Regions from separate parts of the Pseudarthrobacter sp. S6 genome, predicted to be linked through region 1. Evidence: predicted binding sites of a transcription regulator. Region 1 holds the regulator's gene; each other region holds the start of a gene.

What was found. Region 1 encodes HrcA, which represses chaperone genes, less so after heat shock. Its sites were predicted from a motif close to TTNGCACTCGNNNNNNNCGAGTGCNAA; they were not measured.
Region 2: a site for HrcA is predicted at 4,115-4,141, ahead of ACQCS0_RS17845 (Hsp20/alpha crystallin family protein). Genes of this name have one in related genera too.
Region 3: a site for HrcA is predicted at 4,291-4,317, ahead of ACQCS0_RS15030 (FmdB family zinc ribbon protein). Genes of this name have one in related genera too.

What each region holds. Positions count from the first base shown of each region.
Region 1 covers NZ_CP189581.1:2,257,594-2,265,454, reverse strand. The annotation lists gene ACQCS0_RS10820 (GerMN domain-containing protein) at 1-298, shown strand, start outside; gene ACQCS0_RS10815 (16S rRNA (uracil(1498)-N(3))-methyltransferase) at 308-1,108, opposite strand; gene dnaJ (molecular chaperone DnaJ) at 1,111-2,238, opposite strand; gene hrcA (heat-inducible transcriptional repressor HrcA) at 2,316-3,329, opposite strand; gene ACQCS0_RS10800 (DUF3097 domain-containing protein) at 3,477-4,325, shown strand; gene ACQCS0_RS10795 (DUF4870 domain-containing protein) at 4,455-4,874, shown strand; gene hemW (radical SAM family heme chaperone HemW) at 4,996-6,225, opposite strand; gene lepA (translation elongation factor 4) at 6,262-7,861, opposite strand, start outside.
Region 2 covers NZ_CP189581.1:3,717,221-3,725,081, forward strand. The annotation lists gene ACQCS0_RS17815 (hypothetical protein) at 1-67, shown strand, start outside; gene ACQCS0_RS17820 (GH1 family beta-glucosidase) at 64-1,611, opposite strand; gene ACQCS0_RS17825 (hypothetical protein) at 1,708-2,607, shown strand; gene ACQCS0_RS17830 (hypothetical protein) at 2,529-2,756, shown strand; gene ACQCS0_RS17835 (hypothetical protein) at 2,748-3,125, opposite strand; gene ACQCS0_RS17840 (DnaJ domain-containing protein) at 3,175-3,528, opposite strand; gene ACQCS0_RS17845 (Hsp20/alpha crystallin family protein) at 3,604-4,029, opposite strand; gene ACQCS0_RS17850 (MerR family transcriptional regulator) at 4,235-4,489, shown strand; gene ACQCS0_RS17855 (phosphatase PAP2 family protein) at 4,670-5,449, opposite strand; gene ACQCS0_RS17860 (hypothetical protein) at 5,863-6,162, shown strand; partial or broken gene ACQCS0_RS17865 (zinc-binding dehydrogenase) at 6,172-7,026, shown strand; gene ACQCS0_RS17870 (helix-turn-helix domain-containing protein) at 7,098-7,607, opposite strand; gene ACQCS0_RS17875 (sugar kinase) at 7,691-7,861, opposite strand, start outside.
Region 3 covers NZ_CP189581.1:3,150,601-3,158,461, reverse strand. The annotation lists gene ACQCS0_RS15040 (AAA family ATPase) at 1-3,106, shown strand, start outside; gene cpaB (Flp pilus assembly protein CpaB) at 3,126-3,872, opposite strand; gene ACQCS0_RS15030 (FmdB family zinc ribbon protein) at 3,972-4,229, opposite strand; gene ACQCS0_RS15025 (5-formyltetrahydrofolate cyclo-ligase) at 4,347-4,967, opposite strand; gene galU (UTP--glucose-1-phosphate uridylyltransferase GalU) at 5,076-5,981, shown strand; gene ACQCS0_RS15015 (GNAT family protein) at 5,987-6,604, shown strand; gene ACQCS0_RS15010 (hypothetical protein) at 6,753-7,655, shown strand; tRNA gene ACQCS0_RS15005 (tRNA-Ala) at 7,782-7,854, shown strand.

The sequences.
Region 1 (7,861 bases):
GATCATCGATCCGCAGGAAGGGACAGACCTTGCAGGCGGAAGCGTCAAGATCACCGGCCGCAGCACGGTTCCGGGCGGTAAACTTCGCTGGCAGATCCTGCGGGCCGAAGCGAACGGGAACAAGACGCCCTACCTCACGGGGGAGAGCACTGCAGCGGCCGAAGCGGCACAGGCAGGAGTGTTCACGCTTGCGCTGAGCCTGTCCGCCGGGAACTATGAGCTCCGTGTTTCGCAGGTGGAGACGGCCGGCAGCAGCCAGGAGCTGAATCTGGACACGCGGAACTTCAGCGTCCGGTAGCAGGCCGCTTCAGGAGACCGGCGCTGTCCAGCGTCCCAGGACATCGCTCGCCAGGACAACCGCCGCCGGTCCGGCCGTGGATGACCTGAGGACGTGGTGTCCCAGGAGGGCCGTCATGGCGCCGGCGTCGCAAAGCCGGGTGACTTCGCGGGGACTGATTCCGCCTTCCGGGCCAACGATGAGCAGAATTTCCTGGGCTCCGGCGTCACCCTGGGCACCCTGGGCACCCTGGGCACCCTGCCATGATTCCAGGACGGACCGGAGCGGCCGGACAGCATCTTCGTGCAGGATTACGGCCAGATCCGCTGCCGCCACTGCTGCCACAAGGCCTGCCGTTTCGACGGCGGCGCGCACCTCGGGGATCCAGGCGCGGCGTGCCTGCTTGGCGGCCGCCGTGACCACGGACTGCCATTTCGCGTGGGCCTTGGCCGCACGCTCGCCCTTCCAGCGGACGATTGAGCGCTCGGACTGCCAGGGAATTACGGCGTCAATCCCGAGTTCGGTTGCCGTTTCCACGGCCAGTTCGTCGCGGTCCCCCTTGGCGAGGGCCTGCACCAGCACCAGCCGGATGTCGTGCCGGTCCTCCACGGAGACGGCGGAGCATTGCACGGTAAGCTCTGCAGGCGACGCCGAGACAACAGTTCCCGTCAGCCGTTTTCCGGCGCCGTCGGCAAGGTCCACGGACTCTCCAGGAGATAGCCGTTTCACGGTCACGGCGTGGCGTGCCTCCGGCCCTTGAAGGACAAATCGGGCACCGGGCACCAGCTCGTCGAGCGACCCGGCACCGCTGAAGAAAACGGGATTGCTCACCGCTACAGGTTACCGAACCGGTCCCGCAGCTTGGCAAAGACGCCGCCGCTGGCTGCCAGTTTGCCTTCCGTGAACTGCTCGCCCCGAAGCTTCGCCAGCTGCCGCAGGAGGTCCTCCTGCGCAGCATCCAGCTTGGCTGGCGTCTCAACCTGCAGATGGACCATCAGATCCCCGCGGCCGTAACCGCGCAGGTGCGTCACGCCGAGTCCGCGGAGCGTGATGATCTCCCCTGACTGCGTGCCTGCCTTGACGTCGATCTCCTGCAGTCCGTCAAAGGTTTCCAGTGACAGCTCGGTGCCCAGGGCGGCGGCTGTCATCGGAATGTGCAGCGTTGCGTGCAGGTCGTCGCCGTCGCGGGCGTAGGTGGCGTCGTTGTTGACCCGTAGTTCCACATAGAGGTCCCCGGATGGTCCTCCGGCCGGGCCTGCTTCGCCTTGCCCGGAGAGCTGGATCCGCGTGCCTGTGGCAACTCCGGCGGGCACCTTGATGGTCAGGGACCGCCGGCTGCGGATGCGGCCCTGTCCGCTGCATTCGTTGCAAGGGTCCTTGATAACCGTCCCGAACCCCTCGCAGCTGCCGCACGGGGCCGCCGTCATGACCTGGCCCAGGATGGAGCGCACCGCACGCTGAACCTGGCCGCTGCCGCCGCAGATATCGCAGCGGACAGGGTGGCTGCCTTCGCGGCAGCATGACCCGTTGCAGGTGGGGCAGGTGACCGCGGTGTCCACTTCGAGTTTCCGGTTGACGCCGAACACGGCATCGCGCAGTTCGATCCGGACACTGATCAGTGCGTCCTGGCCGCGGCGGACCCGGGACGCGGGGCCGGAGGAGCCGCCCGCGCCGAAGAACGTGTCGAAGATATCCTGGAACGCGAAGCCCTGGCCGGAGTATCCGCCGCCGCCGAACCCGTTGTCGGTTCCGTTCTCGTTGCCGGTGGTGTCATAGATCCGGCGCTTCTGCGGGTCCGAAAGTACCTCGTAGGCGTGGGTCACGGCCTTGAAGCGGTCCGAAGCATCATCCCCGGGGTTTACATCCGGGTGAAGAGTGCGGGCCAGCTTGCGGTAGGCCTTCTTGATCTCTTCCCCGGTGGCTTCCGGCGAGACTCCGAGGACGTCGTAGTGGCTGCTCAAAGTTCGTATCTCTTCCTTGTTGTACTGCCGGCAGGCGGGCTGCCGGCACTGCTCTTCGTGCCTGGACCGTAGTACTGTTACGGACCCAGAATTCTTGAAAGGTAACGGGCTACTGCCCTGACGGCGGCCATGGTGGTGGGATAATCCATCCGGGTGGGGCCCAGCACACCGATCTTGGCGGTGCTGTCTGGTCCGTAGCCCGTGGCCACCACGGAGGCTTCCGCGAGCCCGTCGTACGGGTTTTCACGCCCGATACTGACTGCCACCCCCCTCGGATCCTGCGCCATGTCGCCTAAGAGGCGCAGCAAGACAACCTGCTCCTCGAGGGCTTCGAGGACTGGTCCGATACTGAGCGGAAAATCCACATTGGAGCGGGCGAGGTTTGCTGTTCCGGCCATGACCATGCGTTCCTCGCGGGTGTTGTGGGCGAGCGTTTCCAGCCCGTGGGCCAATGCCTGGGCCGCCGCACGCTGGCCCGGGCTGACGGACGAAACGACCCCCGGCAGCGAGGGCGCCAGTCGGCTCAGCGAGATGCCCGCGAGGGATCCGAGGAAGTGTGCCCGCAACGCCGCGACGGCGTCGTCGCCAAGGTCCAGGCCTACGTCGATCACACGCTGTTCTACCTTGCCGGTGGTGGCGATGAGGACCACGAGTACCTGCTGCGGCGCAAGCAGGACGAATTCGATGTGGCGGATGGTGGCGCGGCTCAGATGCGGATACTGCACGACGGCGACCTGGTTGGTCAGCTGCGACAGCATCCTGACGGTTCTGTCCAGGACGTCATCCAGATCGTCTGCACCCTCCAGCAGCGCCTGGATTGCCCGCCGTTCCGCCTGGGAAAGCGGCTTTACCGCTGAAATCTGGTCCACAAACAGCCGGTAGCCTTTGTCTGTGGGAATCCTTCCTGCGCTCGTGTGCGGGGCGGTGATCAGGCCGTCGTCTTCCAAAGCCGCCATGTCGTTGCGGATGGTGGCGCTGGACACGCCAAGGTGGTGGCGTTCCACGAGCGCTTTGGAACCCACTGGCTCGCGGGAGTGCACATAGTCCTCCACGATGGCGCGCAGTACTTCGAGTTTGCGCGGCTCGCTCATACTCCACCTCCATCCGTGATCGCTGCGGGGTTAGCACTCGACATGCCTAAGTGCTAACAGTCTAATATGAGTCACCCCGTTGTTAGCATTGGTACCGCTCCGGGCGAAATTCCGGGCCAGGATCTAGCGGCGAGGCGGAATCAATCCATGCACTACCAGAACTGGGGTCCGCAGGAGATCACCGCGCCCGTCAGGAGCGAACTTCCTGAGGTTCCCGTGGCGCGCGGCATGGTCCTTGAAGATGTCCAGTCCGGCTGGGTGGGAGCGGTGACCCGGGTGGAGAAGTCCGGCGGCATGCATGTGGTGGCCCTCGAAGACCGGCGAGGAAAGTCCCGGTCCTTCCGACTCGGCTTCGGGTTCCTCCTGGAGGGGCAGCCCATCCGGCTCGTTCCCCCGGCGCCCAGGCAGGCCGCCCCCGTGGTGGCCGGCCGGACGGCGTCCGGCTCAGTCCGCGTGGCCGGCCAGCGTGCCCAAGTGGCCAAGGCGAGCAGAATCTGGGTGGAAGGAAAGCACGACGCCGAACTGGTGGAGAAGGTCTGGGGTGACGATCTCCGCGTTGAGGGCATCGTCGTCGAACCTTTGCATGGCATTGATGACCTCGCCGGGGCGGTGGCCGCGTTCGGTCCCGGTCCCGGCCGCCGGCTGGGGGTCCTGGTGGACCACCTGGTGCCGGGTTCGAAGGAGTCGCGCATCGCTGCCGCCGTATTGGCTTCCCCCGGCGCTGCCGGCAACGTTCTTATCGTCGGTCATCCTTACGTTGACGTGTGGCAAGCCATCCGGCCCGCGGTCCTGGGCCTCGAACAGTGGCCGGTGGTGCCGCGCGGGCAGGACTGGAAGACCGGCATCCTGACAGCATTCGGCTGGCCGCACTCCACGAAGGAAGATATCGGGCTTGGCTGGCAAAGGCTGCTGGGCGCAGTCCGCAGCTATGCGGACCTGGAGGCGTCACTGCTCGGGCGGGTGGAGGAAGTCATCGACTTCCTGACAGTGCCTTAACGCCGGATCCGGCTCCGCGCGGCGGCATTTGGTGGCCGAACCAGTATTCTTGGTACTGCGGGCGCTGCAGTTGCTTTCAGTCCGGCACTCTCCAACCCAGCACCATTGCACTTTCGAAGGAAGAAAACCGTGGCACAAAACGCACGCGAGCACCGGGACGATCACGGCGGCCAGGGCCGTTCCGAGTACCAGGGCGTTCCGGCAAATGCGCTGCCGCTGACGGCCAGCGAAGACCGCCAGTGGGCCACGCTGGCGCACTTCGGCGGGATTCTCGGCTGTGTTCCGTCCCTGCTGATCTACCTGATTTTCCGTGAGCGCGGGCCGTTTACCGCCCAGGAATCCAAGGAAGCACTGAACTTCAGCCTGCCGCCCACCATTGCTGCGCTGGTGGCCAATGTCCTGGTGTTTATTCCGGTGGTGGGAAACATCTTCGCTGTCATCGCCACCCTGATCTGGATTGCCCTGACCTGCTTCTCGGTGGCCGCAGGCATCCATGTCAACAAGGGCCAGCCGCACCGCTACCAGTACAACCTGCGCTGGATCAAGTAGTCCCCACCCGCTAAGCGGCGTCCCGAGGGCCCCGACGCGAGCTTGCGAGTGTTGGGAAGGGACCGCCGCGCTAAGCTCGCAGGCTCGGCCAGGGAACCCTGCGGGCGTGGGCCCACCACTGTTAGTCCGGCAGGATCCTGCGGACCACGGCGTCGGCCAACAGGCGCCCCTTCAGGGTCAAAACCAGCGTGCCGTGGAAGGCTGCCGGCGGCTCCACCAGGCCGTCCGCGATGAGCCCGGCCACGGCGTGCCGGCCGTGTTCACCCAACGTTGACGTTGCCAGCCCCGACACGAGCCGGGCCTCAAGCATCACGCGCTCCACATCACGGGTTTCGGCGTCGAGCGTTTCCCGCCCGGCGGCCGGTGACAGCCCCTGCGCGAGCCGTCCGGCGTAGGCCGTGGGGTGCTTGACGTTCCACCACCGCACTCCGCCGACGTGTGAGTGTGCACCGGGTCCGATGCCCCACCAGTCGTCCCCCCGCCAGTACGCCAGGTTATGCCGACATGCCTGCTCCGGCGTCCGGGACCAGTTACTGACCTCATACCAGCTGAGGCCCGCCGCGCCGATCAGTTCGTCGGCGAGTTCGTACTTGTCGGCGTGGTCGTCGTCGTCGATTCCAGGGACTTCACCACGGCGGATCTGGGCGGCCAGCTTGGTGCCGTCCTCCACGATCAGCGCGTAGGCACTGATGTGGTCAGGCTGATAGGACAGCGCCGTCTCCAGGGAGAACCGCCAGTCCGCCAGGGACTCCCCCGGCGTCCCGTAAATAAGATCCAGGCTCACGGCCAGTCCGGCGTCCCGAGCCCACTGGACCACCTGCGGCACACGGCTGGGCGTGTGCGTGCGGTCCAGGACCTTCAGGACATGGGGTACCGCGGACTGCATGCCAAAGGACACCCGGGTGAAACCGGCGTCGGCCAGCACCTGCAGTGATGCGGGGGTGACCGAGTCCGGGTTTGCTTCGGTGGTCACTTCGGCGCCGGGTTCCAGGCCCCAGTGCCCGACGGCGGCAGTCAGGATCCGGGCGAGGTCTTCCGCGGGGAGCAGCGTAGGAGTGCCACCGCCAAAGAAGACTGTACTCAGCGGACGGTCCGGCAGACCGGAGTCCCGCAGGGCGGTGGCGGCAAAGTCGACTTCGGACACAGCCGTGCTGGCGTAGGCGTCCTGCGACGCTCCGCCGCCCAGCTCGGTGGCCGTATAGGTGTTGAAGTCGCAGTATCCGCAGCGCACCGCGCAGAACGGGATATGCACGTACAGTCCGAAGGCCCGGCGTGCCGCACCGTCCACTGCCTGGGCGGGCAGCAGACCGTCCGACGGCGCCGGGTCGCCGAGCGGAAGGATGCTAGGCATTGCAGGGGCCTCCGGTGTTGCCGGCCACTGTGATCACTACTTCTTGGCCTTGTCCTTGGACTCGTCAGTGGTCAACGCAGCGATAAAGGCTTCCTGGGGAACCTCAACACGGCCCACCATCTTCATGCGCTTTTTGCCTTCCTTCTGCTTCTCCAGCAGCTTGCGCTTACGGGAAATGTCGCCGCCGTAGCACTTGGCCAGAACGTCCTTGCGGATGGCGCGGATGCTTTCCCGGGCGATGATCCTGGAGCCGATGGCAGCCTGGATGGGTACTTCGAACTGCTGGCGGGGAATAAGCTCGCGCAATTTGCCGGTCATCATCACACCGTAGGCATAAGCCTTCTCGCGGTGCGTGATGGCGGAGAAGGCATCCACCTGTTCGCCCTGGAGCATGATGTCCACCTTGACCAGGTCGGCCACCTGCTCGCCGTCAGCCTTCCAGTCGAGCGAGCCGTAGCCCCGGGTCTTGGATTTAAGGATGTCAAAGAAATCGAACACGATCTCAGCGAGCGGCAACCGGTACCGGATTTCGACCCTGTCCTCGGACAGGTAGTCCATGCCGCCGATAACACCGCGGCGGCTCTGGCAAAGTTCCATGATGGCGCCCACGAACTCATTCGGAGCAAGGATGGTGGCGGCCACCATAGGCTCGCGGACCTCGGCGATCTTGCCGGAGGGGTATTCGCTGGGATTGGTCACGTGGACCACCTTCTTGTCCTCCAGCGTTACCTCGTACTCCACATTGGGGGCCGTGGAGATCAGGTCCAGATTGTATTCGCGTTCGAGCCGCTCCCTGGTGATTTCGAGGTGTAGCAGGCCGAGGAAGCCCACCCGGAAGCCGAATCCCAGCGCGGCGGACGTTTCCGGCTCATAGACCAGTGCGGCGTCGTTAAGCATCAGTTTCTCCAGCGCATCGCGGAGCACAGGATAGTCCGTGCCGTCCAGCGGATACAGGCCTGAGAAGACCATCGGCTTGGCGTCGGCGTAGCCGGGAAGGGAGGCAGTGGCAGGCTTGGCCAGGTTGGTGACGGTGTCGCCCACTTTGGACAGGCGGACGTCCTTCACACCGGTGATGAGGTAGCCCACTTCGCCCACGCCGAGGCCTTTGGAAGGGGTGGGCTCCGGGGAACTCACCCCGATTTCCAGGAGTTCGTGGGTGGCCCGGGTGGACATCATCTGGATACGTTCACGGGGGTGCAGCATGCCGTCAACCACACGGACGTAGGTGACCACACCGCGGTACGTATCGTAGACGGAGTCGAAGATCATGGCGCGCGCGGGGGCGTTTGGGTCCCCCACTGGGGCCGGCAGGTCGCGGACGATCTTGTCCAGCAGCACCTCGACACCCATGCCGGTCTTGCCGGAGACGCGGAGCACGTCGTCGGGGTCGCCGCCGATCAGGCTGGCCAGTTCGGCCGCGTACTTCTCGGGCTGAGCTGCCGGGAGGTCGATCTTGTTCAGCACCGGAATGATGGTGAGGTTGTTTTCCATTGCCAGGTAGAGGTTCGCGAGAGTCTGCGCCTCGATGCCCTGCGCCGCGTCAACAAGCAGTACTGCCCCTTCGCAGGCCGCCAGCGAACGGGACACCTCGTAGGTGAAGTCCACGTGACCGGGGGTGTCGATCATGTTCAGCGCG
Region 2 (7,861 bases), 1.5 Mb from region 1:
TAAGCTACAGAAGAAACGGCGCGATGACTCCCCCGAAGACCCGGAAGACGCGCACCACGGCGGCTAGGTTCTAGGGGTGGCACCCGAGGTGGCCACGCCGTCGTCGGGCGCTTCCGTTGCGTCAGGTTCCATGGCCTGCGCGACGGCGGCACCCGCCGCCGCGGCAAGGTTACGCTCCTCGATGAGCTCCTGAAGCCAGAAGTAGGACGCCTTCGGCGTGCGCTCCAGGGTCTCGAAATCAACATGCAGCAGGCCGAACGGCTGTTTGTAGCCTGCCGACCATTCAAAATTGTCCATGAGTGACCACACGTAGTAGCCGCGGAGGTCTATGCCCTCCGCTTCGCCGCCGGGAGCCGTGGCCTTCAGCGCTGACTCGATGTGGTCCGACAGGTATTTCAGCCGCCGCTCGTCCGGAATGAAGGTGGTGTTGGTGGACTTGTCGCGGACGATGATGTCCTCGAAACTGGCCCCGCCCTCGGTGATGATCACCGGCGGAAGATGCGGGTACCGTTCCGCCATTTCCTTCAGTGCCACCCCCATGTACTCGGGCTTCACCGGCCAGCCGTAAGCGGTGATGTCTGCTTCGGGCCAGGCCTCCACGTGGAACGGCGTGGAGCCGTTGCCGGCTGAACTCAGGTCGCTGCCCATGGCCTCCGCCATGGTGGCCGGCACCGCCCCGTCGCCGGGACCGACGGCTACCTTGGTGGGCATGTAGTAGTTGAGTCCATAGAAATCCAGCGGCTGCGAGATAATCTCCATGTCCTCGTCCGGATGGTCGAAGGAGCCGAAGAACTTCGCGGCGCGGATGATATCCGGATATTGGCCCGTGAGAACTGGGTCCGCGTACAACCGGTTCTGTGCAATGTCCATCAGGCCAGCGCTGATCCGGTCCAGGGGGTTGATGGAGTTCGGGACCATGGGCGAGTACACGTTGGTCATCCCGATCTCGCCCGGGACCCCCGCCGCCCGCAATGCCTGCAGCGCGAGCCCATGGCCCAGAAGCTGGTGGTGCACGGTGGGCAACGCCTTGAGCATAAGGGCTTCGCCCGGCGAGTGCAGGCCCATGGTGTAGCCGTTGGTGCTGACTGTGGCGGGCTCGTTGATGGTGACCCAACGGGCAACACGGTCACCGTACGCAGCAGCGGCAATCGAGGCGAACTCCCCGAGTCGATGGGCGGTATCGCGATTCATCCAGCCGCCGGCGTCGTCCAATGCCAGCGGAGTGTCCCAGTGATAGAGGGTGACCATGGGCGAAATACCGTTGGCCAGGAGCTCGTCCAGGAGCCGGTCGTAGAAGTCCAGCCCGGCAGGATTCACCGGGCCGCTGCCGTTGGGCTGGATCCGCGGCCAGGACAGCGAGAACCGGTACGAGTCGACGCCCAGCTGCTTCATGAGGGCAACATCGCCGGGCATGCGGTGATAGTGGTCGCAGGCCACAGCCGGGCTGTGGTCATCCACGATGGTGCCTTCCTTGGCCGAAAACACGTCCCAGCCCGCCGGGCCCCTCCCATCCTCGGTGAGCGCGCCCTCGATCTGGAAGGCTGCGGTTGCCACTCCCAGCGTGAAGTCCGCCGGGATGATGGCGGCCAGGTCCTTGGCGGAAATGTGCATGGAGTCAGCCCTTATGAAAGAGAAAGCGTGGAACGGGTACGTCCCAGAATGACATACGGCCGGGCTGCTGACGAGCGTCCCTGCTAGGGTCTGTGCATGGTGGAAAACATCCCGCCGCACCGGTTTGTGGACGCGGACATCCTGATGGCGGAGTTCGCCGATCAGGATCCGGACAGCAGGCTGGTGGGAATCGGCGGCGCCCAGCGGCAACACCAGACACTCAGCGATATGCTGCAGCAGTCGCAGCTGTTTCCCCAGTTTCCGCTCGCCCAGCCCGACTACACCAACCTTGCCGTAGGACCTGATACGCAGCGCCAGGCGGTGGCCATGGGGCTCTGGCTCTTCAGCTTCGAAGGACACAAGCTGGCGGTCTTCCAGCGCGACGCTGACCCGCGGACCGGGCGTCAAACGGCCACCTTGGAAGTGCTGGCCACCGGGCCGGGAACAGCAAACAGGTTCCTGGCCGAGTTCCGTCTCCTGATGGACAACAACAGCGTCCTCAAGGGCCAAGTCATCTCAATGGTGATATCCGATTATGGGCCGAGCACGGCCGGGGTGACGTTCCACCACCGCCCCAGCCTCCCGGCGTCGGACGTCATCATGCCCGACGGCCTGCTGCAGAACGTCGCGGACCACACCGTGGGCATCGCCACGCACCGGTCATCCCTCAAGCAGCACGGCCAGCACCTCAAACGCGGCATCCTGCTGTACGGCCGGCCCGGGACCGGCAAAACGCACACCGTGCGGCACCTGCTGAGCCAGAGTCAAGGCTCGACGGCGATCCTCCTCTCGGGCGGTTCGCTCGCCAGGATCTCCGAGGCAGCCAGCATGGCCCGGGCCGGGTGGACCTCGCGGTGGAGATCCCGCTGCCGGCCCATGCCGAGCGGATCCGTCTGCTGGAACTCTACGGCCGCCTGGTGGCATTCAGCCCCGCGGCGCTGGATGCCGCGGCGGAACGGACGGCGGGAACCACCGCCTCCTTCGCCCTGGAACTGATCCGTCGGGCCGTGGTGGCCGCGGCGCTGGACGACGCGCCGGTGTCCGATTCACACCTTGCTGCAGCCGTGGAGGACCTGATGGCCGACGCCGAAACCCTCACCCGCAGCCTGCTGGGCAGCGGCACGGACGCGGCCGGCTCATTGTGAGCCGAACAGGAACTCCTTGGCGTGCGCCACGGCCTTCCGGAAGGCATCATTCCGGAGCGTGACGAGCTGCTCCGCGTCGCCGTCTGCCGGCTCCAGATAGCCGGTGTATCCGGGCCGCAGCACCCAGACGTCGCCGGCGGGTGGAAGATAGAACACCCCATACGACCGCTGCTGCTCGTCCTCTTTGGTCCATACGGGAACCACTGCCAGGGCCGCGCCGGTGGCAGGGTTGATCCATTGGGCCCGGGGCACCGGTTCTTCGTGGGCTTCGGGGTCCAGGAACGGCGCAGAGCCCTTGCCCCAGCGCCGTTCGAAGCGTTCGTGGAAGGCAGGAATCAGGTGGGAGTCGTAGCGGCGCCAGTCGCTCATTGTTTTTGTCCGCCTCCTCGCGGTGATGGCTGTCGTCTTAGCTTAGGTTTTATGCCCACGGCCCGCTTTCCCAACGCACCGGCGTGATCCTGATGATGTTGCCGGCCGGGACGTACCGGTTGCTGACGTCCCGGATCGGGATGACGTTAGTGGTGCCATCCGGCGCGCTTTTTCTGTTGCGGCTCCGGCCGTAGGCCGCGCGCCGCGCCGGGTCTCCAAGCACAGCGTACGCCTGCATGATCCGCAGCAGCTCTCCATCATCGACGTCGCACTCACCCGCTGGCCTGCCGTCGATGTCGGGGTGGTGGCTGCGCATCAGCGCACGGTAGGCACGGGAAATCTCCTGCTGGCTGGCATCGGGTTTCACCCTCAGGGCGGCGTAGTAGTCCGGCTGGCTGGTCATTGCGGTACTTTCCGGGGAATCTTACGGCGACGGCGCCGGGGCACCGGCCGCAACCGGCGCCCCGGCAGTCCGGGCCTACTTGCCGATCTCGTGCAGGGACCCCTGCTTGTTTTCGATCTCGATCCTGCGCGGCTTGGCCTGCTCCGACACCGGGATGCGCAGCGTTAGGACGCCTTGGTCGTAGCTGGCCGTGATGTTGTCCGCATCAAGGGTGTCACCTAGGATCAGCTGGCGACTGAACACCCCGCGCGGCCGCTCTGAAGCCACCAGTTCCACATTGGGCTGCGTGGGATCCTGGCGCTCCGCCCGGACAGTCAGTACGTTGCGTTCAACGTTGAGGTCCACCGAATCGGTCTTGACGCCCGGGAGGTCGAACGCCACCACGAACACGCCGTCTTCCTGCCAGGCGTCCATAGGCATGGCCGCCGGCCGGGCGGCGGTTCCGAAGACCTGCTGGGCGAGCCGGTCCAGCTCACGGAACGGGTCCGTACGCATCAACATCATTTCTCACTCCTTCAGTTTGAGATGTTGAATTCAGTTCATCTACCCACCATCGGTTATCTGTGTTGGTGGATATAGATTTTTTATAGCACTCGTGCGAGACTGATGCAACATCATGGGAGGGAATTTTGGATTGGACGCGGTCGGTGGAACACCAGGACGGAAACCGGGTCCTCGGGCCGGGCAGGCACTGTATGCCATCTCTGTGGCGGCAAAGCTGGCAGGGACCGGGCAGCAGAACATCAGACTCTACGAGACCAAAGGCCTGATCCTGCCGGAGCGAACGGCCGGGGGCACGCGTCAGTACAGTGATGCGGATGTAGCACTGCTCCTGCACATCGGAGAACTCCTGGATCAGGGGCTCAATCTTGCCGGCATCGCCAAAGTATTGGCGCTCGAGGTAGCGAACGCCGAACTACGCCTCGCCCTCAGCCGGGTCAGGCCACGACAGGAGGCGTAGCGGCTACGGTCCCAGCGTCGCTCAGGCTCTGCTCCCACCAGCCGGTAGGACTCCGCCAGCAGTTCGCCGAGTTCCTCGGTGCCGATACGGGCCAGCCGGACCAGCAACAGCTGCTGCGCTCGGTGACACTTGGCAGTGCCAGGCACATGCTCCGCACATCATCCTCGGTTGCCATCGCGGCTAATCTCCCGGTGTGTCCGCTTTGGAGAGCTCGCCCGTGATCCGTTCGCCGGGGATTCGGGCGGTCCGCCACGTATCCAGGGCGATGACGGCACCGAGGATCAGGAACGAGAGCGTAATCGAGGCAAGCGCGTCGCTGAACCAGTGGTAGCCGAGGTACAGGCGGCTCACAGCGGCGAGAACTATGCCGATGCCCGCACCAACGAAGCCGAAGACTGCCGACGTCGGGTTTTCCCGCCGCGAGAAGACGAGGAACGTGGTCACCAGCAGGAAGTCGCAGGCACCCAGGACGTGGCCGGACGGGAACGAGAAGGTGTGGTCGGCGCCGAACAGCATCAGGTCCACGGGCGGCCGCGAGCGCTGGACGATCGCCAGGATGATCTGCGATATCACGACGCCGGCGAGCATGGCGGCGGCGAGCATAATGGGCCGCCAGGCGTGCTTGGCCGCGAACCCCCAGACCACCGTCACCACCAGCACGATGACGGGCAGGGCAACGGGGCCGAAGACAACGGCGAGGAAGATCATCACGGCCGTGAGGGTCTCGGACCGGAGCGAGACCAGCCAGTTGCGGATGGATTCGTCGGGACCCCACGGGCCGGTGTTGCTCTGCAGGACGCCCACGAGCGTAATGACGAACAGCAGGGCCCCCACGGCCATAAGGACCACCGCGGAGCGGTACAGAGCCGTGCGTGCGGCCGGTTCCATAAAGCGTTCCTCCACCACGAACTTGTCATGGAAGGTTCGCCAAAGACTGTTCTTACGTGTCTGCTCTGCCATTGCGTTTCCGTCCGTTCGCCGTTGAGCCGTTGAGGAGTCCTACGGTGAAGATTATCCCTTCTGCCCGGTGTTGGGCCCACTCAGCCCTGCCGTTCGCCGTGGCGCCGGGCACGTCAGCCTGCCGGGGTAGCCTGACTCAGTGGGTGTGATGTATGAGTTGATCAACAGGCAGGGCGTGGATACACTCACCGGAATCCTGGCCGTGGCCGCTCCGGGAACGGATTGGCCGCACGTTGCCGCCGCCGCGGCGCGCACCTTCCGCAGTGCCCTTTCCGGCGCCGGTTTCTCGGGGTGGAGCGCGAGCATGTCCGGCGGCTGGCCAGCGAGGGGACACGGCCGTACCTCCCCTGGGCGGTGCGGGTACCCGCCGTCGTCCTTCAGCCGGAGGCGTCCCTCCCGATTCTGGACGCCCGGTGCCGGGACCCTCGGAGTACGTGCGGCGCTCGGTGGCGAACCACCTCAACGATGTGGCGCGGCACGCGCCAGCCCTGGTAGTGGCGACGGCGGCTCGCTTGCTATCCGCGCCGGACACCAACACCGCATGGGTGGTCAGGCATGGCCCGCGGACCTTGATCAAGAAGGCCCACCCCGGTGCGCTCGCGCTGCAGGGGTTCGCGCCGGCGTCGGTGGCTGTCTCGGGTCCCCGGCTGGACCGGAACTCGGTGGCCATGCCGGGTGAACTGGCTTGCGGTGCTCACCCTCGCCGCCGGTGAGACCCGCACATCGGCGTCGTCGAAGAAACGGGCAAGGACGTCTCCACCCTGAAGAAGGGGGACTTCGTCATCGCCCCGTTCGCCTGGTCCGACGGGACCTGCGTTTTCTGCTGTGAAGGCCTACAGACCTCCTGCCGCCACGGCGGGTTCTGGGCCTCCGGCGGGATCGGCGGCGCCCAGGCCGAGGCCGTCCGCGTGCCTTTCGCCGATGGCACCCTGGTCAAGGCCCCGGTGGGCGAGAACAGTGAGCTGCTGCCGTCCCTGCTGACCCTTTCCGACGTCTACGGCACCGGCTACCACGCCGCCATCAAGGCAGGCGTCAACGCCCGGACCACTGTCACGGTCATCGGTGACGGCGCCGTCGGGCTGATGGCGGTGCTGTCCGCCAAGCAGCTCGGCGCCGAACAGATCATTCTGATGGGCCGGCATAAGGCCCGCACTGACCTGGGCCTCGAATACGGCGCCACTGACGTGGTCGCCGAACGTGGTGATGCCGGCATCGAGAGGGTGCGCGAGCTCAGCGGCGGCGACGGAACCCACACCGTTCTTGAGTGTGTGGGGCACCGCCCGGCGTACGACCAGGCCCTCGGCGTGATCCGCCCGGGCGGCGTCATCAGCCGCGTGGGCGTGCCCCAGTACGAGGACGCCCCGATCGGTTTCGGCTCCATGTTCGGCCCGAACATCACGCTCACCGGCGGCCCTGCCCCGGTCCGCGCCTACATCGAGACACTCCTGCCCGGCGTCCTTGACGGCACCGTCAACCCGGGCAAGGTGTTCGACCGAACCATCAGCCTGAACGAAGTCCCCGACGGCTACCGCGCAATGGATTCCCGCGAGGCCCTGAAGGTCCTGGTCCGTCCGTAGGTGCCGTGTAAACATTCAGCACCAGACCCGGCTCACTGGGCAGCTCCATGGACTGGTAGTTCAGGTCGAGGTCACCCACTACCGGGTGAGTCAAGGTAAGTAAAGCGTGTGGTGTTCACAGGCCGGTGCGCGCTTTGGAAAACGGGCGAGTAAAGGGCACGCCCCATCCGGTTGGCAGCCAGGATGCCGTGGCGGCCGCTGCGAACCCACGCAGGCGCGTCAGCCATCGCGTCGAGCACCTGCTGGACCTCGGGCCGGACCGTACTGGAAGGTTTACTGCGGCTCCTGCGGACTGGACCGGCGGCGCGGGCGAGGTCAAAAAGATGCTCCCGCTCGGCTTCGTCCAGCTTCAGCATGCGCGCGAGAGCATCCAGAACGCTTTCCGATGCCCCGGCGAGGTTGCCGCGCTCCAGCCGCACGTAGTAGTCCACGGAAACACCGGCCAGCATCGCCACTTCCTCACGCGGCAGGCCAGCGACCCGCCGATTCCCGCCGTACGCAGGCAACCCAGCCTGCTCCGGCGAAATCCGCGCCCGCCGGGAACTTAGAAACTCCTTTATGTCCGCGCGCACATCTCCCATACCCCTACGGTAAGCGCCTGCGGTCGCGGGCGGCAGGCACTGCCAGTCCCTGCCTGCTCCGCGCCCCGGCCAAGACCCGGCTGCTACCGCTGGGTGGTTCCGCTGGCAGTGGCGCCCAGCATGGCGAGCTCGGCCCGGCTGGGGAGGCCCTCCCAGTCGCCGGCAGTGCTGACGGCGAAGGCTCCCAGAACGGAGCCGCGTTGCAGGCGGCCGGCAACGTCCTCGCCGTCGAGCAGGGCAGAGAGGTAGCCGGC
Region 3 (7,861 bases), 890 kb from region 1:
CCGCCGGGCCAGCCTGAACGAAGTATCCGCACAACTGGAATCGCTTGGACTTGAATCCATCCTGTTCCAGCTCTCCGGCACAGCCACCCCCCAGCAGCTCAAGGCCCAGCTGGTGCGGGCCATCGTGCGGAACGAAAAATCACTTGAGCCGCAGCTGGGGAACCTCCACCGGACCCTAACTGAGCACCGGCACGCGCTGATGGATCACGTGGCGTCCCTGCATAACGTGCGCCAGCGCTGGGGCTGTTCGCCGTATCAGGCCATGCAGTCACTGGCCGAGCTGACTTCCATCCATCCGGCTCCCGCCACCACCGTGCGTCTCAAACGCAGTGTGCTGGACAGCATCCGCGACCGCAATGAGCTCGCCGGCCGGCTCCGCCGCGCCGCCGAGCTTGGCAGCTTCAGCCGCGCGTCCACCGCCAGCCCGTGGCACGGCGCCCGGCTGCTCACCCGCAAGGAGACCGAGGAAGCCCAGGAGCTCGCCCGGTCAGTGGCGAAGAACCTGCCTATTCTGCGTGACCGGATGAACAGCGTGGCCGAACATGCCGAAATCCGGCTTGGCGAGTCCTTCTCGGAGTGGGGGAAGCAGCTCGAACTCCTCATGGCTGTCCGCGAAAGCCTCGATAAGTTCACACCGGACATCTTCGACAGGCCGGTCAACGATCTCATTTCCGCCACGGCGTCCTCCGCCTGGCGCCGGGAGCGGAACGTCGACATGGCCTCCATGCAGCGTTCCCGCCTGCGCCGGGTCGCGAAAGAGTACGTCCGTCCGGGCGTCCACATCAGTGATCTCCACAGCTCGCTGGTGCTGGTGCAGGAGCAGCGTGCACTCTGGTCCGGGTACGCCACCTCACAGCGCCACCCGGCCGTCCCCTCGGGCCTTGCCGAAATGAATGTGATGTACCGGTCGCTGGACCGGGAACTGACCCAGCTGGGCGAGGCCCTCCGGCACACACAGTCCGGTGGCTCGCTGGCAACGGCCCGCTATGAGGAACTCATGAAGCGGCTGGAGCGGCTCGTGGCCGACACCCACACGCTCAAAACGCTTCCCGAGCGCACGCTGCTCGTGGAAAACATGCGCGAGCACGGCCTGGGGGAGCTCCTGGCCGATCTTGCGGACCGGGAGGTTCCCGCAGGTTCCGTCGGAGCAGAGCTTGAACTGGCCTGGTGGCAGTCCGCGCTGGAAGCGATGATCAGCGGCGACGATTACCTCGCCATGTCTGACGGGGACGCGCTCCGGCAGCTTGAGGCCGAGTACCGGCTCGCGGACAACGCTCACATTGCCAGCGGAGCCGCGCGCCTGCGCTGGGAACTGTCCGAACGGTGGGGGGCCGCGCTTGCGGAACACCCGCGCCAGGCCCAGCTGCTCAGGAGCCTGCTCAAGGACGGCAGGGTTACCCTCGCGGCGCTGACGGCCCAGGCCGCCGAGCTGGTTCCCATGCTGGTGCCGGTCTGGTCGGTCAGCCCGTACCTCATGACCGGGCTCTTGCCGGCCGAACAGCACTTCGACGCCGTGGTCATCCTGGACGCCGAAGCGACGTCGCTGCAGGCCGTCCTGCCTGCCATCGCCCGAGCCGGGCAGGTCATTGCCTTCGGTGATGCCAAGATTGCCAGCCCCCGGACTTTCACTGTTGGTGTTGAGCGGCTGGCCGCCGGTGAGGCGGCCCACCATCGCGTCGAAAGCGCGTATTCGGCGCTGTCTGCGGTCCTGCCTGTCTGGCGGTTGAATTTTGTCTACCGCGCGGTTGACGAGGACCTGGTCCTGCAGCTGAGCAAGAACTCCTACGACGGCGCGCTCCGCAGGCTCCCGGAGGGGCAGTCGGCCACAGGACTGGACAGGGCGCTCCTGGTCGAGTACCTGCCCGACGGCACAGGGCTGCCCAGCGCCGACCACGAAGGCGTGGAATCCGTGGTGGCCGAGGTTAACCGCGTGGTCCAGCTGGTCTTTGAGCACGCCCGGACGCGGCCGCGCACGTCGCTGGCAGTGGTCACCGCCAGCCTGCGCCATGCTGCCCGGATTGGTGAGTCAATCCGTCTTCAGCTCCCGAACCACCCGGGACTGGCCAGTTTCTTCAGCGCAGGATCCGAGTCATTCCGGGTGGTTGACCTTGAGCGTGCCCAGGGCCTGGTCCGTGACCACGTGATCTTCTCACCCGGTTTCGGCCGCACTCCGCATGGCCGGGCGCTGCACAATTTCGGACCCCTGTCGGCTGAGGGCGGGCGGGAAAAGTTCGCTTTGGCCATGACGCGTGCCCGCCGATCGCTCCACGTCCTGACGTGTTTCCAGCCCGAAGACCTTGACCACACGCGGCTGTCCTATGGTGCGGTGGACTTCTACGAGCTCCTTAACCGTGAAATTGCCGGAAAGACCGATCTCGGTACCCCGGCCTCGCGCGCCGCTGCCAGCGAGCAGGCGCTTGGGGCCGATCCCCTCGTGGCCGATCTTGGCGACCGGCTGCGTGCCCGCGGCGCCCGAGTCTGGCACCAGTACGACGGCGTGATTGACGTAGTGGCCGCAGCAGACCCGCTCAGCACCATGGGCCAGGACGACGCCGATATTCCGCGGCCGGTGGCCATCGAGTCGGACGGCACGGAGCAATACCGCACCATGAGTGTCCGAGAGCGGAGCCGGCTCCGCCCTCAGCTGCTGGAACGGATGGGCTGGCGGTACATGCCGCTCTGGACCATCGAAGTCTTCACGGACCCGTCCGCCTGCGCGGACCGGATCGCGGGTTACCTGGGCCTCGAGAATGTTCTGCCGCCCGGACGCGGCACTGCCTCCGGCGGATTCTTTGACGAGGACATGGACGCGCTCGCGCTGGGAAATATTGGAAACAACAGGAACGAAGACCAGGCCGGACGCCTGGCCAGTGAGGAGGCGGTTGTTGTGACGTCACGGAATGCCGATCAAGCCGAGACGCAAGGTGACGACCAGCCGGATGAGGCAGTTGACGGGACGGCCGCTGCGCCGGACCGCAAGGTGCCAGGGGCAGCAGGCATCTTGCCCAACAAGGCTGCGGAGGATGACCCGAAGCGCTGGGGCGACGGCCCGGACAACGATCACGACGCGTGGCTGAAGGAAAACAAGCCGCCGCACTGGGGCTGACCTCCAAGCTGCAACGGCTTCACCGCGCGATGCCTTCCGGTCCCACCAGGACGAAAAACAGTTTGCCCTGGGCGGAGGCCCCGGCAAGCCGCGCAGCCTGCTCCGGAGCTGCCGCCACGACAATCAGCCCGTCGGTTTCGCCGGTGCTTAGCCACTGACCCGTCCTGCCGCCCTGTCCTGATGTCCACAGGACGGGAACGGACGTTGCCAGCACTTCTGAGGGGGACTGCTGATCGTAGCCGTTCGCCCCGGTTAGTACCACGTTGACCAGTTGCCCGGGCGATACGAGCTGGATGGAGGAAGGATCGGCCATCCTCAAGGGCACGGCTGCGGAGCCCGGCGGCGTTCCGGTCAGCAGGCCGGGTCCCAGCAGCAGGGAGTCGGTCACAAGCTGGCCCTTCCGCAAGGGGGCTGCCAGTTGTTTTCCCGCGGCTTCACCGGTGTGGGATATGGCCCCGGCGGTCAGCATCCCCGGCGGGATCTTCGTTGCCGTCATGTCCGTGGCCGACAAGGCCGTGCCTGCGGGGAGGTCCCGCGCCGCAGCCAACACCGGGACAGTATCGGCGGGCGGGGGAGTGAGCTGATGGACCGTGATCCCCGCTGCAAGGCACAGCAGGAGCGCTATCGCAAGGCGCCGGTTCCGGCCCAGCCAGGCTAACAGCCTATGGCCACGCACGGCGCGGGGGCGTGCTAACGGGAGCGGACGGCGGACCTGGCGTCCCGGCGGGGCGGATCCGCGGCTGGAACGAAAGAGAGTAGCGGGCATGCAAACCACGCTACGTACCGGCAACGGAGTCCGACAGAAGCGAAGGTGCCTATGTGGAAAACCGAGCCGCCGGCGTCGTACGTCTTGTTAGAGGGGAGGTCAGCTGGCGGCAGCGGCCGTGGCAGGCGCCGGCGCGGCCACGGGGGCGGCAGGGGCAGCCGAAACGGTGCTTCCCTTGGTATCCCGGGAGTCAGTCCGGTAGAAACCGGAGCCCTTGAAGACCACGCCCACGCTGTTGAACTTCTTGCGCAAGGCGCCCTGGCACTCCGGGCATGACGTCAGGGTGCTGTCGGTAAACGACTGGAAAACGTCGAAGGCGTGGCCGCAATCCTTGCAGGCGTAAGCATAAGTGGGCACTGGGTGATCCTCCTCGGGGGCAAACGAGAGGTCCTGTGCCGCGCTGAACGAAAACCGTCCATTAGCAGTCGCAGGGCCTGAGTGCCAATTCTATCACCCCCGGAAAGTAGCCCTCCGTCAGGCTTTGTCCGGTAGCCGGATCAAACCTGACGGCGTCAGGGCAGCCGGCACCCTCCGGTCAAAGTCTTCGGCGGGAATGCTTCCGGCCGGAAGCAGTTCGGCATCGAAGACAACGGCCGCTAACGGGATCTCAAGTCCGTCTCGGCCAAGGGAGCCCAGCAGGACGTCGTAGTAGCCGCCGCCCTGGCCTACGCGGTTGCCGTCCCTGTCCACGGCCGTGGCGGGGATGAAGAGTGCGGCAACAGACGTCATGATGCCGAGGCCAAGGCGAGGTCCGGCCGGTTCCAGCACCGGTGCATAACGGCTGCGGACAAACTCGACGCCGGGGGTCCACTGCGTCCAGCTCAGCCGGCGTCCGGGCTCACAGACAGGGAGCAGGACTGTGTGGCCATGCCGATGGAGTTCGATGATCAGGGGCAGTGTGGGCGGTTCGGGTTCTACGCCCAGGTATGCGCAAAAGGTCGACGGCGTCCCACCGGTGAGCTGTTCAGCCCAGGCAACGCCGTGGACGGCCAGGGCGGCACCGGTGGTGTCGCGGTGAGTGGGATCCGTCGCGGCACGGCGCGCACGATGGCGTGCGCGGATGTCCGCCTTGGCTGCGCTGCTGTCTTCGGACATGCCGCTCCTTGGTTGCCGTTCCCTGTGGACGTTGCAGTCGCTGCGGTCCGTTGGCGCTGGAGCCACCAATAATTACTGAATGATCAGCCCCTCCGTTAGATTAGTCCAGTGACTACCACTCAGCAGACAGTACGCAAGGCCGTTATTCCCGCTGCCGGACTGGGCACCAGGTTCCTGCCGGCCACCAAAGCCATGCCCAAGGAAATGCTCCCGGTGGTGGACAAGCCGGCCATCCAGTATGTGGTTGAAGAAGCCGTCAGCGTTGGCCTGAACGACATCCTGATGATCACGGGACGCAACAAGCGTGCCCTGGAGGACCACTTCGACAGGGTTCCTTCGCTGGAGGACACCTTGGAAGCCAAAGGCGACCTCGCCAAACTTGAGTCCATCCAGGCAGCAAGCAACCTCGGTGACATCCATTACGTCCGGCAGGGTGACCCCAACGGCCTCGGCCACGCAGTGTTGCGTGCAAAGCAGCACGTTGGCAATGAACCATTTGCCGTCCTCCTCGGCGATGACCTGATCGATGCCCGGGACGAACTTCTCAGCACCATGATCGACGTCCAGTCCAAGACCGGCGGATCTGTGGTGGCCCTCATCGAGGTGGACCCCTCCCAGATCAGTGCCTACGGTTGTGCCGACGTGCAGGAGATCGACGGTGAAGGCTATGTCAGGATCAACAAGCTCGTTGAAAAGCCCAGTGTGGAGGAGGCGCCCTCCAACCTGGCCGTCATTGGCCGCTACGTCCTCCACCCGGCAGTATTTGACGTGCTCGAGCGCACCGGCCCGGGCCGGGGCGGGGAAATCCAGCTGACGGACGCCCTACAGGAACTGGCTGCCGGCGAAGGCGAGGGCCACGGAGTTTACGGCGTGGTCTTCCGCGGCCGCCGCTACGACACCGGCGACAAGCTCAGCTACCTCAAGGCCTGCGTCCAGCTCGCCATCGACAGCGAAGACCTCGGCCCAGGCCTGCGGGAATGGCTGCCGGGCTTCGCAGCCGGCCTCGCTAAATAACTGCCGTGCGCCCCGGACCCATCTGGCCCGTAACACTCGAATGTGGCGACCTGATCCTGCGCCCCATCCGGTATCGGGATAAGAAGGAATGGACCCAGGTCCGTGGGCGCAACAGCGAGTGGCTAGCGCCCTGGGAAGCATCCAACCCGGCACCCGGCGGTGCGCTGCCTGACTACCGGCAGATGGTGCGGTCCTTGAAAATCCAGGCTGCCCAGGGGACGGCTTTGCCGTTCCTGATCACTGAGCGCACGCCCAGGTTGGCCGGCCCGGTCATCGTTGGCCAGCTGACTGTGTCCTCGATTGTGTGGGGTTCGGCCATGATGGCCACGCTGGGGTACTGGGTTGACCAGGCGCGCGCCGGTCACGGCATCGCGCCCACGGCGGTGGCCATGGCCACGGACCATTGTTTCCAGGCAATGGGCCTGCACCGGATGGAGATCAACATCCGGCCCGAGAATGGCCCCAGCCTGCGCGTGGTTGAGAAGCTGGGCTTCCGCGACGAAGGCCACCGTCCACGCTTCCTTCACATCAACGGGGAGTGGGCGGACCACCGGTCCTTTGCGCTGACCGCTGACGAGGTCCCAGAGGGGCTGCTCGCGCGGTGGCTCGCGTCCCGGTCCTGACCCGCCGGACCTGAACCGCCCATGGGTACTTCCAAGGTCATAAATCCAATGAATTGCCACGTTGCCGGCGACACACCGTGGCTAATGCGGGGGCGGCTGCCCTAATGCTCATACGGTTTTGATTGTGGACTTCCCCCTAAGCAGCTCAGTGATCCTTGTGGTTGCCGTTGTGCTCTGGATCGTGTGGGTTGCGCCCTACGTTCTGCGGAACCGCCAGCACCAGGTCCAGGCCGCTGGCGACTTCCTGGCGGACGTACCAGCCATTGAATCATCGGACCCGAGAGCCGGGACGGTAATGAACATCGCCGCCCCGCAGGAGAAAGCCATGGAGATCAGGAAGAGCCCCGAAACCGCCACGGAAACGTCCGGCAACGCGACGACGCGCGGCGCGTTCCGGATCCGCTATGGCAGGGCAGGGATCGCCCTCGTTGGTGTCACAGCGTTGCTGAGCGCCTTTGTTTCGGGTGTTCTTCTGCCGTTCGGAATCGGAAGCGCGCTGCTGCCGGTAGCCGGTCTGGCCACCACCGGCGCAGCTGTGTCGGTGCTCCGGACCTTGGCTGTCCGGGACCGCAAAGCGAAGGTGAACGCCGCGTTTCGCTCAGCGATGAGTGCCCCCGTGCAGCGTTCAGGATCTGTCGCCACGAATGCAGCGGCCCGCCCCGCCGCCCGGCCGGAAAGCCGGCTCTTTGACGCCGAGGCCCATCAGCCCAAGCCGAAGCCCGAGCCCCTGACTGCAATGGAACTCCGGGAAGCGGCACTGGCTGTGGCCGTTGCCGCCGGAGATGCCAGCGCCGCCGCTGCTTTGGCGCCGGCCGACACAACCTGGGAACCGGTGGACGTGCCAAGGCCGGTGTACGTTGAGGCCGCCAAGGCCGAGCGCCCGGCGCCCCAGCCGCTTGACCTTCCCGAGGCGCCCAAAGCCGTCGGCAGGCCGTCCCTGAAACAGGGCGTCACCGGAGCCACGCCCGCCGCGCCCGCCGCGAAGCCCCTCACCAAGGCGCAGAGCGCCCTGAGCAACCTCGACGACGTCCTGCAGCGCCGCCGCGCCTGATAGCTTGCCAGGGCAGCCCAGACCGTTTGCCAGTCCGGGTGTGGAGTGTCAATTCGCAATGCGGGACGAAAATTTGTAGCCTAAGGTCACCGGTACCGCCGTTCATCAGGGAAGGTGGACTGTTCCGGGGCTATAGCTCAGTTGGTAGAGCGCTTCGTTCGCATCGAAGAGGTCAGGAGTTCGAATCTCCTTAGCTCCACAAATAA